3 regions of the Micromonospora sp. NPDC051006 genome follow, and region 2 is predicted to be linked to each of the others. Evidence: predicted binding sites of a transcription regulator. Region 2 holds the regulator's gene; each other region holds the start of a gene.

The links. Region 2 encodes HrcA, which represses chaperone genes, less so after heat shock. Its sites were predicted from a motif close to GGTTNGCACNCTCNNNNNGAGNGTGCNAACC; they were not measured.
Positions count from the first base shown of each region.
Region 1: the regulator HrcA is predicted to act here: its motif matches at 3,106-3,136, upstream of groL (chaperonin GroEL).
Region 3: the regulator HrcA is predicted to act here: its motif matches at 3,763-3,793, upstream of groES (co-chaperone GroES).

Region 1 covers NZ_JBITFP010000001.1:460,513-466,385, forward strand. Annotated here, with positions in the region: gene ACIBBA_RS02190 (GNAT family N-acetyltransferase) at 1-856, shown strand, start outside; gene ACIBBA_RS02195 (hypothetical protein) at 947-1,192, shown strand; gene groL (chaperonin GroEL) at 1,286-2,908, opposite strand; gene ACIBBA_RS02205 (hypothetical protein) at 3,184-4,170, opposite strand; gene ACIBBA_RS02210 (cold-shock protein) at 4,745-4,948, opposite strand; gene ACIBBA_RS02215 (GNAT family N-acetyltransferase) at 5,174-5,704, shown strand; gene paaN (phenylacetic acid degradation protein PaaN) at 5,819-5,873, opposite strand, start outside.
Region 2 covers NZ_JBITFP010000026.1:4,729-10,601, reverse strand. Annotated here, with positions in the region: gene ACIBBA_RS28510 (SDR family oxidoreductase) at 1-234, shown strand, start outside; gene ACIBBA_RS28505 (16S rRNA (uracil(1498)-N(3))-methyltransferase) at 375-1,109, opposite strand; gene dnaJ (molecular chaperone DnaJ) at 1,163-2,308, opposite strand; gene hrcA (heat-inducible transcriptional repressor HrcA) at 2,384-3,406, opposite strand; gene ACIBBA_RS28490 (DUF4870 domain-containing protein) at 3,617-4,255, shown strand; gene hemW (radical SAM family heme chaperone HemW) at 4,293-5,516, opposite strand; gene ACIBBA_RS28480 (enoyl-CoA hydratase-related protein) at 5,535-5,873, shown strand, end outside.
Region 3 covers NZ_JBITFP010000001.1:131,713-137,585, reverse strand. Annotated here, with positions in the region: gene ACIBBA_RS00600 (sugar ABC transporter substrate-binding protein) at 1-573, opposite strand, end outside; gene ybaK (Cys-tRNA(Pro) deacylase) at 878-1,357, opposite strand; gene ACIBBA_RS00590 (methyltransferase domain-containing protein) at 1,368-2,564, opposite strand; gene ACIBBA_RS00585 (DUF397 domain-containing protein) at 2,608-2,799, opposite strand; gene ACIBBA_RS00580 (Scr1 family TA system antitoxin-like transcriptional regulator) at 2,790-3,590, opposite strand; gene groES (co-chaperone GroES) at 3,928-4,242, shown strand; gene groL (chaperonin GroEL) at 4,313-5,873, shown strand, end outside.

The DNA of each region.
Region 1 (5,873 bases), on a different contig from region 2:
CGACCTGCCCGAGGACGCGACCGAGGCGGACGTCCTGGTGGACGCGCTCTGGACCCGGGCCGCCGCCGACCGGCCGGTGTTCGCGCTCGGCGCGTACCGGGGGGCGGAGCTGGTCGGGGTGCTGATCGGCTCGATGTCGGCGGCCGACCCCCGGCTCGGGCACGTCGACCTGGTCGCGGTCGCGCCGGAGCACCGCCGCCGGGGCGCCGGGCGGGCGCTGCTGGCCGGGGCGGAGCGGCAGCTCGCCGACCGGGGCGCGGCCGAGGTGCTGCTCGCCGGCAACCCGCCGTACTACGCCTGGCCGGGAATCGATGTCCGGTACACCCCCGCGGTCTGCGCCGCGCTGGCGCTGGGCTACCAGCAGGACCGGACCGCCTGGAACATGACCGCCGACCTGTCGTACGACGAGTCGCCGGCGCTGCGCTCGACGCAGGCCGCGGAGCGACGGTTGGCCGGCCAGGGGGTGACGGTGCGCCGCGCGGAGCCGGCGGACCTGCCGGCGCTGGCCGCGTTCGCCCGGTCCACCTTCGGCGGGGCCTGGGACGGCGAGTTGGCCGGGTCGGTGGGCCGGCCGGGGGCGGGCTGCCACCTGGCGGAACGCGACGGAGAGGTGATCGGCTTCGCGGCGTACGGGTCGTCCCGGCCGAGCTGGTTCGGGCCGATGGGCACCGCCCCGGCGGCTGAGGGCTCGGGGATCGGCGGGGTGCTGCTGCGGCGCTGCCTGCGGGACCAGCACGACATGGGGCTGGAATCGGCCCAGATCGGCTGGGTGGGGCCGGTGCCGTTCTACTCGGGCAGCTCGGGTGCGCGGATCGAGCGGGTCTTCTTCCTGTATCGGCGGACGATCGGGAACTGATCCGGGGCGAATAGGATATAGACCCGTATAGTGCCATTCGCCCTCATCCGTCGATCGACGCCCCCTACCGTTTCGGTAGAGGAGGCAGCAATGACCACGGACGACGAACACACCGAGGACGTCGCACCCGTCACCTGGACCCCGGTCGGCGATCTGCCCGGCCATCTGCCGATCGACCGGCTCGACTACGGGGACGCCGAACAACTGGCCGAGATGAGCGTCACCGGCGACCCCGCGACGGAGGAGCCGGTCGAGATGGTGGACGCGCCGATCCAGCTCCGCGCCCCGTACGACCGGACGCACAAGCGGCGCAACCAGCGCCCGCTGCCGACCTGACCGCGCCTGCCGGCGCCCGCCGACCTGGCGGCCTGACGACGAAACGGGGCGGACCGCTGACGCGGCCCGCCCCGTTTCCGGTTGGAACTGGACTCAGAAGTCCATGTCCCCGCCACCCGGACCAGCCGGGGCGGCCGGGGTCTTCTCCGGCTTGTCCGCCACGACGGCCTCGGTGGTGAGGAAGAGCGCCGCGATCGACGACGCGTTCTGCAGCGCCGAGCGGGTCACCTTGGCCGGGTCGATGATGCCCGCGGCCAGCAGGTCCACGTACTCACCGTTGGCGGCGTTGAGGCCGTGGCCCGCCTCCAGGTTGCGCACGCGCTCGACGACCACGCCGCCCTCGAGGCCGGCGTTGACGGCGATCTGCCGCAGCGGGGCGTCCAGCGCGATCTTGACGATCTGCGCGCCGGTCGCCTCGTCGCCGGTCAGGTCCAGCTTGTCGAAGGCGGTCTTGCCGGCCTGCACCAGCGCGACGCCACCACCCGGGACGATGCCCTCCTCGACGGCGGCCTTCGCGTTGCGAACGGCGTCCTCGATGCGGTGCTTGCGCTCCTTCAGCTCGACCTCGGTGGCCGCGCCGACCTTGATCACCGCAACACCGCCGGCCAGCTTGGCCAGACGCTCCTGCAGCTTCTCCCGGTCGTAGTCGGAGTCGCTCTTGTCGATCTCGGCCCGGATCTGGTTCACCCGGCCCTGGATCTGCTCGGCGTCACCGGCACCGTCGACGATGGTGGTCTCGTCCTTGGTCACCACGACCTTGCGGGCGCGGCCCAGCATGTCGACGTCGGCCGCGTCGAGCTTGAGGCCGACCTCCTCGCTGATGACCTGACCACCGGTGAGGATGGCGATGTCGGTGAGCATGGCCTTGCGGCGGTCACCGAAGCCGGGAGCCTTGACGGCGACCGACTTGAAGGTGCCACGGACCTTGTTGACCACCAGGGTGGCCAGGGCCTCGCCCTCCAGGTCCTCGGCGATGATCAGCAGCGGCTTGCCCGACTGCATGACCTTCTCCAGGATCGGGAGCAGGTCCTTCACCGACGAGATCTTGCTGTTGACGATCAGGATGTACGGGTCGTCGAAGACGGCCTCCATACGCTCCGGGTCGGTCATGAAGTACGCGGAGATGTAGCCCTTGTCGAAGCGCATACCCTCGGTGAGCTCAAGCTCCAGGCCGAAGGTGTTGCTCTCCTCGACGGTGATGACGCCTTCCTTGCCGACCTTGTCCATCGCCTCGGCGATGATCTCGCCGACGCTGGTGTCACCGGCCGAGATGGAGGCGGTGGAGGCGATCTGCTCCTTGGTCTCCACGTCCTTGGCGAGCTTGAGCAGCTCCTCCGAGACGCTGGCCACGGCGGCCTCGATGCCCCGCTTCAGGGCCATCGGGTTGGCGCCGGCGGCCACGTTGCGCAGGCCCTCACGAACCAGGGCCTGGGCCAGGACGGTCGCCGTCGTCGTGCCGTCACCGGCCACGTCGTCGGTCTTCTTGGCGACCTCCTTGACCAGCTCAGCGCCGATCTTCTCGTACGGGTCCTCGAGCTCGATCTCCTTGGCGATGCTCACACCATCGTTGGTGATGGTGGGGGCACCCCACTTCTTCTCGAGCACGACGTTGCGGCCCCGGGGGCCGAGGGTCACCTTTACGGCGTCGGCGAGCTGGTTCATGCCCCGCTCGAGGCCGCGGCGCGCCTCTTCGTCGAACGCGATCATCTTGGCCATACGGCGTTGTCCTCCTGGACACTCACGGGCCACCCGAGTGTGTGTCCCGGATGGGCCGCCTGGTGTACGCACCTTGGGGCGCCGTCGCCGTGGTGACGACGGCTCTCCTCGGCCGGGCCGGATAGCCCGCGACGACCGGCCACGTGCCCCACCGGCGGCTTGTCCCGCCGGCGTGGCCATGGCCCCACCGCCCCGACCTTTGGCACTCACAGTACGCGAGTGCCAATGACTTGTTTAGCACTCTCCCATGCCGAGTGCAAGCACGAACGCCGCGATCAGCCGAGCTCCGCGGCCAGTCCGGCGCTGTTCACCGGCCGCTCATGGACCCGCTGCTCGGCGTACGTCACCAACAGCCCCACCAGCTGCACGAGGTGGGCGGGGAGGGCCAGCACCGCGGTGACGGCGATCACCGCCACCACGCCGATCGCGGATCCCGGCGCGGCGAGCGGATCGGTGCCGAACGGGGCGGTGCCGACCCCCTCGATCACACTGGCGACCACGGTGCAGACGATCACCACGGCGACGACCAGGGCCACCCGCCCCAGCAGCAGCCCCAACCGGTCGTGGAACATCCGGAACGACCGGCCGATCGGGTTGTGCCGCTCGAAGAGGTAGACCGGCCCGGCCATGCTCAGCGCGAAGGCGAGGTAGATGCCGGGCAGGATGCAGAAGCAGACGCCCAGGCCGACGATCACGCTGATCAGCAGCGTCCAGCCCCAGAGCCCGAGCGCCCGGCGCAGGCCGTAGCGCAGCGCGGCGGCCAGGTCTACCGGCTCGCCGGCCGCCTGCCGGGTGATCACCCATGTCCCGGCGCCCCAGCCCAGGGCCTGCACCAACCCGATCACCAGGCTGCCGCCGACCAGCACCAGGAAGATGGTGGCCAGGTCGGTGAAGAAGGTGTCGGGCAGCGCGGCCGGGTCCTCGACGGTGGACGTCTCCCACTTCGCCGTCGGGTCCAGCCCGAGGGAGAGCACCGACAGCACCGCGGCCGGCAGCACCTGGGTGAGCAGCAGGATGGGCAGCAGCAGTCGCCAGCCGCGCCGCACCGCCCCCACGCACCGGTCGAACCAGCCGCTCAGCCCGACGCCGGGCGGGGTGACCAGCGGGTCCGCCGGATCAAAGCCGGGTGGGTACCACCCGGCCGGTGGACCCGGATACCAGGGCTGCCCGCCGTACGGCCCGGCGCCGGGCGGGTAGCCGCCGGTGGGCGGGAAGACCCAGCCCTGCGGCGCGCCCGGCGGCGCCTCCCAGGGAGGCGGCACGCGCGGATCCCAGCCGGCCGGCGCGGTCGGCGGAGGGCCGGCGGCCGGGGGCACGCGCGGGTCCCAGCCGGCCGTCGGCGGGCCACTGGTGGTGGGCACGGCCGGATCCCAGCCCGGCGGCGGGCCCCAGGCGGACGCCGCGGTCGGGTCCGAGCCGGGCTGGACGCCCGGAGCGTCGGTGGGCGGGGCTCCGGCGCCAGCGGGCATGGCCGGGTCGGCACCGGGCGCGGGCCTGGCCGGGTCAGCGCCCGGGGCGGGCGCGGGCCTGGCCGGGTCAGCGCCCGGGGCGGGCGCGGGCCTGGCCGGGTCAGCGCCCGGGGCGGGCCTGGCCGGGTCAGCGCCCGGGGCGGGCGTGGCCGGGTCGGGTTCGCCCGGGCTGGACCCGGACGGGTTGTCGCCGCCCGAGTGCGGACCGGACGGGTCGGGCTGGCCCGGGTGTGGGGCGGCCGGGGGCGGCTGGTCGGACATGAACCCTCCTCAGCGACGGCTGGAACGGTTCACGATCTTCCAGGGTCAGGCCCCGTGGCGCAGCCCCGGCCGGCACCGGCCGATGGTCCGGACAGGCGACGCCCGCTCAGGCGACGACGCGCACCCGCTCAGCCTGGGGGCCCTTCTGTCCCTGGGCGATCTCGAACTCCACCCGCTGGCCGTCGTCGAGCGCCTTGTAGCCGTCCATCTCGATCGCGGAGAAATGAACGAAGACGTCCTGCCCGCCGTCGACGGCGATGAAGCCGTAGCCCTTTTCGGCGTTGAACCACTTCACGGTGCCCTGTGCCACGGTGCACTTCCTCACTCTGCGCGGCGTTTCCTACCCGCGCGGCCGGGCACGGCCGGGCGCGCGGCGACCACCTTTTCCGCGATCGGCGACGGCCGCTGAAGAGGTGACCGAAATCGCACGCTACACGAGGAGTGACGGCGGCGCACGACCACAAATCGGGGCATATCGCACCCGATATCCAGCCGCGCGGCCATCGGCCGTCATCATTGTGGTAGGTATGCGGTCATGATGACCGCTCCGGCCCGACCCAGCCCGCGACAGGCGGAGATCCGCCGGGTCCGGCCGGCGGACGCCGCCCGGATGCGGGCCCTGCGGCTGGAGATGCTCGCCGACGCTCCGCTGGCCTTCCTGGAGACCGTGGCCGACGCGGCGGCCCGCCCGCACGCCGAGTACGCCGCCCGGATCGCGTACACCTCGGCCGGCTCGGAGACCGCGCAGTTCATCGCCGACCCGGGCGGCCGCCTGGTCGGGCACGCCGGTGGCACGGTCACCCCGACCGAACCCGGGCTGACTGTCATCTACGCGGTCTACGTGACCCCGACCTGGCGGGGTAACGGGCTGCTCGCCGAGCTGGTCGACGCGGTGGCTGCCTGGTCACGGGAGTGCGGCCGGCCGGAGCTGATGCTCGAGGTGGTGGTCGGCAACGACCGCGCCTACCGGGCGTACCAGCGGCTCGGATTCGTCGACACCGGCGTCCGGGTGCCGCACCCGACCATCCCGGCGCTGACCGAACTCCAGATGCGCCGCCCCGCCTGAGGGCGCCACACCCACCTTCCCCCAGCGCCGCCTGGACGTGGTGGCCTCGCGCCGCCTGGGAGGCCACCACGTCCGGCTTCGCAGCATGATCAAGACCGGGCGGGGCCGGGGACGCTAGGCGTGCCGGCGGCTCTGCACGATGCGGAACCGGTTCGCCACGTAGGCGCCG
Region 2 (5,873 bases):
GCCCCGTACGGCATCGCGGTGGCCACGGTCGCGCCCGGCTTCGTGGCGACCGACATGACCAACGAGCACCTGAAGGCCGAGCGGGGCGCGGCCGTACGGGCGCAGAGCCCGTTCAACCGGGTGGCCCGCCCCGAGGAGATCGCCGCCGCGGTGCACTGGCTCGCCTCCCCCGAAGCGGAGTGGGCCTCCGGCACCATCGTCGACCTGAACGGCGCCTCCTACCTCCGCACCTAACCCCCCCAACCCCCACCCCGCCGATCATGCACTTGTGGTGCCCGGTAACTGGCGTTACGCCCCTTTGGTGAGGCACCACAACTGCATGATCGCCGAGGGCGGGCCGGGGGTGCGGGGGGCGGGGGGCGGAGGGCCGGGGGTTACCAGCGGAGCAGGCGGGTGGCGAGCACGCTGAGGGCGGCCACGCCGGCGGTGGAGGTGCGCAGCACCGACTCGCCGAGGCGGACCGGGCGGGCGCCGGCCTCGGCGAAGGCGTCCAGCTCGGCCGGGGCGACGCCGCCCTCGGGGCCGACCACCAGCACGATCTCGCCGGCGTCCGGCAGCTCGGCGGTGGTGAGGCGCCCGTCGGCCTCCTCGTGCAGCACGAACGCGGCGGCGGCTCCGGCGATCCGGCGGGCCACCTGGGCGGTCGACTCGTCCGGGGCGCCGGCCACCACCGGAAGCCAGGGCCGGCGGGCCTGCTTGGCGGCCTCGCGGGAGGTCGCGACCCACTTCTCCCGGGCCCGTACGCCCCGGTCGCCGCGCCACTGGGCCACCGAGCGGGACGCCGCCCAGGGCACGATCTCGTCCACCCCGACCTCGGTCATCGCCTGCACGGCCAGCTCGCCCCGGTCGCCCTTGGCGATGCCCTGCACCACCACCAGCCGTGGAACGGCCGCGTCTGCGTACCCCCGGGAGGTGACGTCGAGTTCCAGGCTGCCCCGGCCGACGGCGGTGACCACGGCGGTCGCCGTGCCACCCCGGCCGTCGGCGAGCAGCAGCTCCTCGCCCACCCGCAGTCGTTGCACGGTGGCCGCGTGGTGCCCCTCGGGCCCGCCGAGGGTCAGCGAGTCGGCGGCGGGCAGCGGATCGACCAGGAAGAGCGGCGCGGACACGATCAACAGGCTAGCCGCCCCGGACCGGCCAGGGCGGCTGACCCGGCTACGACTCAGGCGTGACCGTTGAACGCGTCCCGCATCCGGGAGAAGAAGCCGCCCTGCTTGGTCAGCTCGGCGACCTCCTCGCCCCGGGTCTTGGCGAAGTCGCGCAGCATCTTCTCCTGGTCGGCGTCGAGCTTGGTGGGGGTACGCACGTCGAGGTGCACGTAGAGGTCGCCCCGGCCGGTGCCGCGCAGGTGTGGCACCCCGCGGGCGCGCAGCCGCAGCGTGCTGCCCGGCTGGGTGCCGGACTTGACGTCGACCGTCTCCTCGCTGTCCAGCGTCTTGATGGTCAGCCGGGTGCCGAGGGCCGCCGCCGTCATCGGCACGGTGACCCGGCAGTGCAGGTCGTCGCCCTTGCGCGAGTAGACGTCGTGCGGCCGCTCGTGGATCTCGACGTAGAGGTCGCCGGCGGTGCCGCCGCCGGGGCCGACCTCGCCCTGCTGGGCCAGCCGGATCCGCATGCCGTCCTCGACCCCGGCCGGGATCTTGACGGTCAGCGAGCGGCGGGTGCGTACCCGCCCGTCACCGGCGCAGGTCGGGCAGGGGTGCGGGATGGTGGTGCCGTAGCCCTGGCAGACGGTGCACGGCCGGGCGGAGACCACCTGGCCGAGGAAGGTGCGCTGCACGGACTGCACCTCACCGCGACCACCGCAGGCCTCACAGGTGGCCAGGTGGGTGCCGGCGGCGGTGCCGGCGCCGGAGCAGGTGGTGCAGAGCACGGCGGTGTCGACGGTGATCGGCGCCTCGACGCCGAAAGCGGTCTCGTGCAGGTCGAGTTCCAGCCGCAGGATCGCGTCGGCGCCCGGCCGGGTGCGCGGCCGCGGCCCACGGGCGCCGCCCGCGGCCCCGCCGAAGAACGCGTCCATGATGTCCTGGAACCCGACGAACGGGCCGGCCCCGCCGGGGCCACCCGGGCCGCCGGCGCCTCCGCCGCCCGGGGCGAGCGGGTCACCGCCCAGGTCGACGATCTGCCGTTTCCGGTCGTCCGAGAGGACCTCGTACGCGGCGTTGATGTCCTTGAACTTCTCCTGAGCCTCCGGATCCGGATTGACGTCCGGGTGGAACTGGCGCGCCAGCTTGCGGTAGGCGCGCTTGATCTCGTCGTCGGAGGCTTCCCGGCTCACACCGAGAATGCCGTAGTAGTCCCTGGCCACTGCGTTCCGTGTCCTCATGTTCGTCTCGCGTTGCGTTGCGCCGCGGCCGGAGCCGGCCGTCGGCGCCCTGACTGGTCAGTTCTGGGCCAGCAGCTCGCCCACGTAGCGTGCCACGGCGCGCACCGTGGCGATGGTCCCGGGGTAGTCCATCCGGGTGGGCCCCAGCACCCCCAGGCCGCCCACGATGGTGGCGCCCGGGCCGTAGCCGGTGCTGACCACCGAGGCGGCGCGGAGGTTGTCGAACTCGTTCTCGTCGCCGATCAACACCCGGGTCGTGCTCGGCTCCGTCTCGCCGATGAGCTTGAGCAGCACGACCTCCTCCTCCAGCGCCTCGAGGATCGGCCGCAGCGAGCCCTGGAAGTCGAGCAGGCCGCCCCGGGTCAGGTTGGCGGTGCCGGCCAGCGCAAGCCGCTCCTCGTGCCGCTCGACCAGCGTCTCCAGCAGCACGGTGGAGAGGGTGGTCATCGCCGGGCGCAGCTCGGTCGGCACCTCGTCGACCAGCGCCTGCACCAGCGGCGGCGTGTCGGAGAGCCGGGTGCCGGCCAGCTTCTCGTTGACCAACCGGCGCAGATCGGTGACGTCGTCGGCGGGGATCGGCGCGGGCATCTCCACCAGCCGCTGCTCGACCCGCCCGGTGTCGGCGATCATGACCAGCATCAGCCGGGTGGTGGAGATCGGCACCAGTTCCAGGTGCCGGACCGACGACCGGGCCAGGCTCGGATACTGCACGACGGCGACCTGCCGGGTCAGCTGGGCCAGCAGCCGAACCGTGCGGTGCACCACGTCGTCGAGGTCGACCGCGCCGACCAGGAAGCGCTCGATCGCCCGGCGCTCGGCCGGGCTGAGCGGCTTGACCCGGGACAGCCGGTCGACGAAGAGCCGGTAGCCGCGGTCGGTGGGCACCCGGCCGGCGCTGGTGTGCGGCTGCCGGATGTAGCCCTCTTCCTCGAGCACGGCCATGTCGTTGCGGACCGTCGCGGGCGAGACCCCGAGCTGGTGTCGCTCGACCAGCGCGCGGCTGCCGACCGGCTCCTGCGTGGCGACGTAGTCCTCGACGATGGCGCGGAGCACGGCGAGCTTGCGGTCGTCGAGACCCATTCCCCCCACCTCCTACGCGCCTCGGCCGGCGGCACTGGGCACCGCCGGCGGCTCTCCTGGCACTCGACTGTAACGAGTGCCAGTCTACGTCGGCAGGCCCGCCAGCGCGATGATCAACGACGGACCGCGGGTGCGGCCCTGCCCACGTCCCGCCGATCCGGACGACAACGCTCTGGTGCGGCGTTGCCGGCTGCCCCTACCGTGACGTCCATGACTGAACCACCTCGCCCTCCCGGCGCCGGGGAGCCCGGCGGCAACCCGCCGGAGCCGAACCCGCCGTATGCAGCTCCGGGCCCGTCCGCAGCGGACGAGCCGCCCACCGCACCACTGTCCGGGGCCCCGGGCCCGGGCGGCTATCCCCCGCCCGATGGCTATCCGCCACCCGGCGGTGACCTGCCACCGTCAGGCGGCTACCCACTCCCAGGTGGGCCCCAGGGCGGCTACCCGCCGCCGGGCGTCGGCTATCCGACCGGCGGGGCCTACGGGGCTCCCGGCGGCGGCTTCGCCAACAACGAGGACAAGACCTGGGCGCTCGTCGCGCACTTCGGCGGGGCGGCCGGGATGTTCCTCAGCGGCGGCGTGCTCGGCTGGATCGCCCCGCTGGTGGCGATGCTGGCCCGGGGCAACCAGTCCCCGACGGTCCGGGCGCACGCCGTGGCGGCGCTCAACTTCCAGCTGATCTGGTCGATCGTCGGCCTGATCGGCTGGGTGCTCTCCTGCATCCTCATCGGCTTCATCGGCGTCGCCGCGGCGGTCATCCTCGGCACGGTCTTCGGCATCCTCGCCGGGATCAAGGCCAACGAGGGCCAGCTCTACCGCTACCCGATGTCGGCGAGCTTCATCAAGTGATCCCGGCCGGCCGCTCCCCCGGCCGGTCGGGCACCGCTCACGGCAGCAGGTCGCGGACGACGGCGTCGGCCAGCAGCCGGCCCCGCAGGGTGAGCACGGCCCGACCGGCCGCGTATGGTCCGGCGTCCAGCAGGCCGTCGGCCAGTGCCCGCGCGGCGGCGGCCCGGCCGGCGGCGTCCAGCACGTCCAGCGGCAGTCCGGAGGCGAGCCGCAGCCGCAGCATGACGTCCTCCATGTGCGCCTCGTCGGAGGTGAGCACCTCCCGGGCCAGGCCGGGGGACGTCCCGGCGGCGAGCCGCTGGGCGTACGCCGTGGGGTGCTTCACGTTCCACCAGCGCACTCCGCCGACGTGGCTGTGCGCTCCCGGCCCGAGCCCCCACCAGTCGGCGCCGGCCCAGTAGAGCAGGTTGTGCCGGCACCGGGCGGCCGGCGTCCGGGCCCAGTTGGAGACCTCGTACCAGGAGAAGCCGGCCGCGCCGAGCGCCGCCTCCGCCGCCAGGTAGCGGTCGGCCGCCACGTCGTCGCTCGGGTACGGCAGCTCGCCACGGCGCATCCGGGCGGCCAGCCGGGTGCCGTCCTCCACGATCAGGGCGTACGCGCTGACGTGGTCGACACCGGCGGCGACCACCTGCTCCAGCGAGCGGGCGAAGTCCTCGGCGCTCTCCCCCGGCGTGCCGTAGATCAGGTCCAGGTTGACGTGGTCGAACCCGGCGTCGCGCGCCTCCAGGGCGGCGGCGGTGGCCCGACCCGCGCTGTGCTTGCGGTCCAGGATCGCCAGCACCCCCGGCGCGGCGGACTGCATGCCCAGGGAGATCCGGGTGTAGCCCGCCGCCCGCAGCGTCTTGAGCGACTCGGGCGTGACCGACTCCGGGTTGGCCTCCGTGGTCACCTCGACGTCGGCGGCCAGCCCCCAGGTCCGGTCGATCGCGTCGAGGATCCGGGCCAGGTCGTCGGCGGGGAGCAGGGTCGGGGTGCCGCCACCGACGAAGACGGTGTCCACCCGCTTCGGCGGGGCGTCGCCGAGCACCCGGGCGGCGAGCCGCAGCTCGGCGAGCACGGAGTCGGCGTACTCCTCCCGGCTCGCCCCACCGCCCAGCTCGCCGGCGGTGTAGGTGTTGAAGTCGCAGTAGCCGCAGCGGCTGGCGCAGAAGGGCACGTGCACGTACACGCCGAAACCGCGCGCGCCGACGTCGGCGGTCGCGGCGGAGGGTAGCGATCCGTCGACGGGGACGGTCTCGCCTTCTGGAAGCACGCCGGGCATGAGCACTAGTGTGCCCGCATGACCTCTCCCGACGCGCTGGTGCGGGTCGCCACGGCTCGCGGGGTGACCACCCTCACCCTGGACAGCCCGCACAACCGCAACGCGCTCTCCACCCCGCTGATGACGCAGCTGCTCGCCGGGCTGGCCGCCGCGGTCGCCGACGACGGCGTCCGGATGGTGATGCTCGACCACACCGGCCCGGTCTTCTGCTCCGGCGCGGACCTGAAGGAGACCGCCGCCGCGTACGCCAGCGGGACGGTGCCGGCCGGGATGCTCGGCGACGTCCTCGCCGCGGTCTGGGAGTGCCCCAAGCCGGTGCTCGCCCGGGTCGCCGGGCCGGCCCGGGCCGGCGGGCTG
Region 3 (5,873 bases), on a different contig from region 2:
GAGCACCGAGTCGTACCCGTTCTTGAACAGGGTCGCGTTGTTGTCGGTCGGGGAGCCGTTGAGGTACGCGATCGACGGGTTCTTGGCGCCCTTGTCGGTGAGGCACTTGACGAGGCCCTCGCCCTGGAGCTTGCCGACGGCCTCGTTGTCGAAGCTGACGTAGTACTCGGCCGAGCCGCCGAGGGTCAGCCGGTCGTAGTCGATGGTCGCGACGCCCTGCGACTTCGCCTTGTCCAGCACGGCCTTGCCGGTGCCGGAGTCCAGGTTGACGATCATCAGGGCGGTGACGCCGTTGGTGATCATCTGGTCGGCGATGGTCTGGAACTGGGTCTTGTCGCCCTGCGCGTTCTGGATGTCGTACTGGACGCCGGCGGCCTTGAAGGCCTCCTCCAGGAACTTGCGGTCCGCGCCCTCCCAGCGGGCGGAGGACTTGCTGTCCGGCAGGATCACGCCGATCTTGGGGGTCTTGTCGGAGCCGGCCTGGTCGTTGCCACCGGAGTCGTCGCCGCAGGCGGCCATGCTGCCGGTGGCCAGGAGGCCCACGGCGGCGAAGGTGAGGAGCCCCTTACGCATGTGCAGGGTCCTTTCGGGGTGGGGGAAGGTGTTTCTTTTGTTGTGCCCGGCAACGTATTCCGGTGCGTGGTTGGGGCACAAGAGTGCCGAGGTGGCGACTTTTGTTGGTGGCGGTAACAATTCAGCAACGCGCTCGTCACTCCCAGGTCACCCGGCGAGAAAACGCTCTCCAGTGACCACTGTGGTCACGTAGGAAAGCGCCATTCGCACACGTGGTGGCGTGTGATGACAGGCGTTACGGGCTCGCGTGACGAAGGGGCCGCAGCACATTCCACAGTGGAGGCCGGACGGTGCGGCAGGAGAGTCAGCGAGCGGCGAGCGGGGCGGTCTGCGCGCCGGTCAGCGTGACCAGATCGGCCGGGGCGAGTTCGAGCTGGAGGCCGCGCCGGCCCGCCGAGACGTAGATGGTCGGAAAGTCCAGCGCCGAGGCGTCCAGCACGGTGGGCAGCCGCTTGCGCTGCCCGAGCGGGCTGATCCCGCCCCGCACGTAGCCGGTGGTCCGCTCGGCGACCACCCGGTCGGCGAGCGCCGCCCGCTTGCCGCCGACGGCGGCGGCCAGCGCCTTGAGGTCGAGTTCCCCGGTGACCGGCACTACCGCCACGGTGAGCCCGCCGTCGACCTCGGTGACCAGCGACTTGAACACCCGCTCCGGCGGTACGCCGAGCGCCGCCGCGACCAGCGCGCCGTAGTTCGGCGCGTCCGGGCTCACGTCGTACGGATGGGTGCTGTGCGCGATCTTCCGCTTCGTCAGCAGTGCCGTCGCCGGCGTGCCCTGTCCCGCCACGGTCGACAACCTAGTCCCCGGCCGGCTGGCACACCAGCACGGTGGGCGCGCCGGCGACCCGGGTGAGCACCAGGCTGGCGGCCGCGGCGCCGGCCAGCCGCAGGTCCCGCCGGAGCTGTTCCGGGGTGAGCGCCGAGCCCCGCTTGAGGATCTCCACCCGGCCCACGCCGCGCTCGCGGAGCAGGGCGCGCAGCCGCTTCAGCGAGAACGGCAGCACGTCGGTGATCGCCAGGCAGCGGGTGAACGGGCTGCGCGCCGGGGTGTCCGCGTAGAGGTAGGCGATGGTCGGGTCGGCCAGGGTCGCGCCGAGCCGGTCGGCCAGCTCGGCGACCAGGTGGGCCCGGATCACGGCCCCGTCCGGGTCGTGCAGATATCCCCGGACCGGCCCGACGGCCGCCTCCTCGGTGCCCGAGCCCGTGAGCTGGTCGGCGTCGCCCGGGTGGGCCTCGCGCAGGACCGTGGCCCGGCGGGGGACCTCGGCCAGTCGGCCGCACCAGAGCGCCGCCTCGACCAGGTCACCGTCGACGGTGACCCACTCGGCCTCGGCGCCGGCCGGGATGAGCCCGTGGTCGAGCCCGGGCGCCACCTTCACCACCGTCCGCGGCACCCGCTCGGCCAGCTCGGTCACGAAGTCCCACGGGGGTGAGTAGGCCTTCGGGTCGAAGATCCGCCGGCCGGTGCCGGTGGCGCGCCGGGCCGGGTCGCAGAAGACCGCGTCCACCCGGGTCACGTCGAACGCGGTCGCGTCGCCGCACTCCACGCTGACCAACTCGGCCAGCCCGGCCGCCTCGGCGTTGGCGGCGGCCATCGCGGCGGTCAGCGGGTCGGCCTCCACCGCGTACACCCGGATGCCGGCGCGGGCGGCGGCGAGCGCGTCCGCGCCCAGGCCGCTGCCCAGGTCGGCCAGCGTGCGCACGCCGGCCGCCCGCAGTCGCGCGGCGCGCCGTGCCGCGACCGGGCCTCGGGTCGCCTGCTCCAGCCCGGCCCGGGTGAGGAACATCCCGGCCGCCGCCGGACCGAACTTGCCGGCCGCCCGGCGGCGCAGCTCGGCCTGGGTCAGGGCCGCCGCGGCCAGACCGGCCGGCACGCCGGCCGACCGCAGGGCGGATGCCGCGGCCAGCGGGTCGCCGCCGGCCACCCGGGCCGCCGCGTCGAGCGCGGCCGCCCCCTCGGCGGTACGCAGGGCGGCGAGCTGTTCCAGGTCCACGCGCACATTGTCCGGGCCGTGCCGGACGGGCCGGACGGTGGTGTCAGTGCGAGGTCGGGGTGGCGGCGACGAAGGCCCGCCAACTGGCCGGCGGGAAGGTGAGCGCCGGCCCGGCCGGGTCCTTGCTGTCGCGGACGGCGACCACGCCGGGCAGGTTGTCGGCGACCTCGACGCAGGCGCCGCCGTTACTGTTGCTGCGAGAGGACTTGCGCCAGGTTGCGTGGGTCAGGTCCATGTCTGCACCACTTCCTCGATCAGCCGGGCGGACTGCCGGCATGGCAGCGCCTCACCGGTCACAGTCTCCCAGCGCCGCTCCAGCGCGGCAGCGTCGTTCGGGCTGTCCACGGTCTGCCCCCGGAGCTGGTTGTCCAGGTGGGCCAGCTCGGCGACGCTGCCGAGCCGGGCGAGGACGAACGGGCCGTTGAGCCCGACATACCAGGGGGCGTCGGCCGGCACCACCCGGACCTGCACGTTCGGTGCGCTGCCCACGGCGAGCAGGTGCTGGAGCTGCTCGCGCATGGTTTCCCGATCGCCGAGTTGCCGGCGCAGCGTGTGCTCCTCCAGCACCGCGACGAAGTGCGGGCGCGGGTCGCCGGTCAGCATGGCCTGCCGGGCGAGCCGGGCCACCACCCGCGTCTCCACCTCCTCGGCGGTCAGTTCACCGCCCACGCCGAGCATCGCCCGCGCGTACCCCTCGGTCTGGAGCAGGCCGGGGATCACCGTCGGGTCGTACCAGCGCAGCGCCGCCGCCTCCCGTTCGTTCTCCTCCCACGGGCGGAACCAGGCGGGCGCGGCGTGGAAGCGGATCAGCTCCAACATGCCGACGAAGAGGCCCCCGGTGTCCAGGGTTGAGTCGATGCGGGCGAGGTAGTCCGGCTTGACCGGGCTCTGCCCCGTCTCGACCGCGCTCACGTACGACGACGAGTAGTTGACCCGCCTGCCCAGCTCCTCCTGGCTGAGCCCGCGTGCCTGGCGTGCCCGGCGCAACTGTTCGTGCAGGAACGTCAGGGTCGGTATCCGGGACACTCGGCTCCCCCTCCTCGGCATCCGGTGCGGGCTGTGCGGAGAGTAGAGAGCCGGTCACCGGGGGGCGAGACGTCTCCGGCGTGTTGCGCGAACCTGTGGCGGAGCTGTGGCGACACGAGGGGCGGTGCGTTGGCACTCTCCTTGACGGAGTGCTAGCCACGGAATAACCTGCGATTAGCACTCTCACCCCGAGGGTGCCAGCTTCCGGGCCACTCGGCCCGGGCGCTGAACGCCAGGCGGACCGGCACCCGCGACGACGGCCCCGCCCGGTGGCATGTGGCAGATGACGCTGGTCGGCTCAGGCCGGCCGGCACAGAAACCAGTACCCCAGGAGGGTATGCCCGTGACTACCGCGACCAAGGTTGCGATCAAGCCGCTCGAGGACCGCATCGTGGTCCAGGCGAACGAGGCTGAGACCACCACGGCGTCGGGCATCGTGATCCCCGACACCGCCAAGGAGAAGCCGCAGGAGGGCACCGTCCTCGCTGTGGGCCCGGGGCGCGTCGACGACAACGGCAACCGGGTTCCGGTTGACGTCAAGGTCGGCGACACCGTCCTCTACTCGAAGTACGGCGGCACCGAGGTCAAGTACGCCGGCGAGGAGTACCTGGTGCTCTCCGCCCGCGACGTCCTCGCGGTCATCGAGAAGTAAGCAACCGATCAGTGTCGTTGCCCCGGTCCGGCTCGCCGGGCCGGGGCAACGGCGCTTCGAAGGGACATTCATGGCGAAGATCCTGAGCTTCTCGGACGACGCCCGGCACCAGCTGGAGCACGGTGTCAACGCCCTCGCGGACGCGGTCAAGGTCACCCTCGGACCGCGCGGGCGCAACGTCGTCCTGGACAAGAAATTCGGTGCGCCGACGATCACCAACGATGGTGTGACCATCGCCAAGGAGATCGAGCTCACCAACCCCTACGAGAACCTCGGCGCGCAGCTGGTCAAGGAGGTGGCGACGAAGACCAACGACGTCGCCGGCGACGGGACCACGACCGCGACCGTGCTGGCCCAGGCGATGGTCCGTGAGGGCCTGCGCAACGTGACCGCCGGGGCCAACCCGGCCGGCCTCAAGCGGGGCATCGACGCGGCGGCCGCCAAGGTCTCCGAGGCGCTGCTCGGCCGGGCCGTCGAGGTCGCCGACAAGGAGTCGATCGCGCACGTGGCGACGATCTCCGCGCAGGATTCCACCATCGGTGAGCTGATCGCCGAGGCGATGGAGCGGGTCGGCCGCGACGGTGTCATCACCGTCGAGGAGGGCTCCACCCTCACCACCGAGCTGGACGTGACCGAGGGTCTCCAGTTCGACAAGGGCTTCATCTCGCCGAACTTCGTCACCGACGTGGAGGGGCAGGAGTCCGTCCTCGAGGACGCGTACATCCTGATCACCACGCAGAAGATCTCGGCGATCGAGGAGCTGCTGCCGCTGCTGGAGAAGGTCCTCCAGAACAGCAAGCCGCTGCTGATCATCGCCGAGGACGTGGAGGGCCAGGCGCTCTCCACCCTGGTGGTCAACTCGATCCGTAAGACCGTCAAGGTCTGCGCGGTCAAGGCCCCGGGCTTCGGCGACCGGCGCAAGGCGATGCTCCAGGACATCGCGATCTCCACCGGCGCCGAGCTGGTCGCCCCGGAGCTGGGCTACAAGCTCGACCAGGTCGGCCTGGAGGTGCTCGGCACCGCCCGGCGCATCGTGGTCGACAAGGAGAACACCACGATCGTCGACGGCGGCGGCCAGAGCGCCGACGTCGCCGACCGGGTGGCCCAGATCCGCAAGGAGATCGAGGCCTCCGACTCCGAGTGGGACCGGGAGAAGCTGGCCGAGCGGCTGGCGAAGCTCTCCGGCGGCATCGCGGTCATCAAGGCGGGCGCGGCGACCGAGGTCGAGATGAAGGAGCGCAAGCACCGCATCGAGGACGCGATCGCCGCGACCAAGGCCGCGGTCGAGGAGGGCACCGTCCCGGGTGGCGGCGCCGCCCTGGCGCAGATCCTGCCGGTGCTCGACGACGACCTCGGCTTCACCGGGGACGAGAAGGTCGGTGTCTCGATCGTGCGCAAGGCGCTGGTCGAGCCGCTGCGCTGGATCGCCCAGAACGCCGGCCACGACGGCTACGTGGTGGTGCAGAAGGTCGCCGGCAAGGAGTGGGGCAACGGCCTCGACGCCGCCGCCGGCGAGTACGTCGACCTGGTCAAGTCCGGCATCCTGGACCCGGTGAAGGTGACCCGCAACGCGGTCACCAACGCCGCTTCCATCGCCGGCCTGCTGCTCACCACCGAGAGCCTCGTGGTGG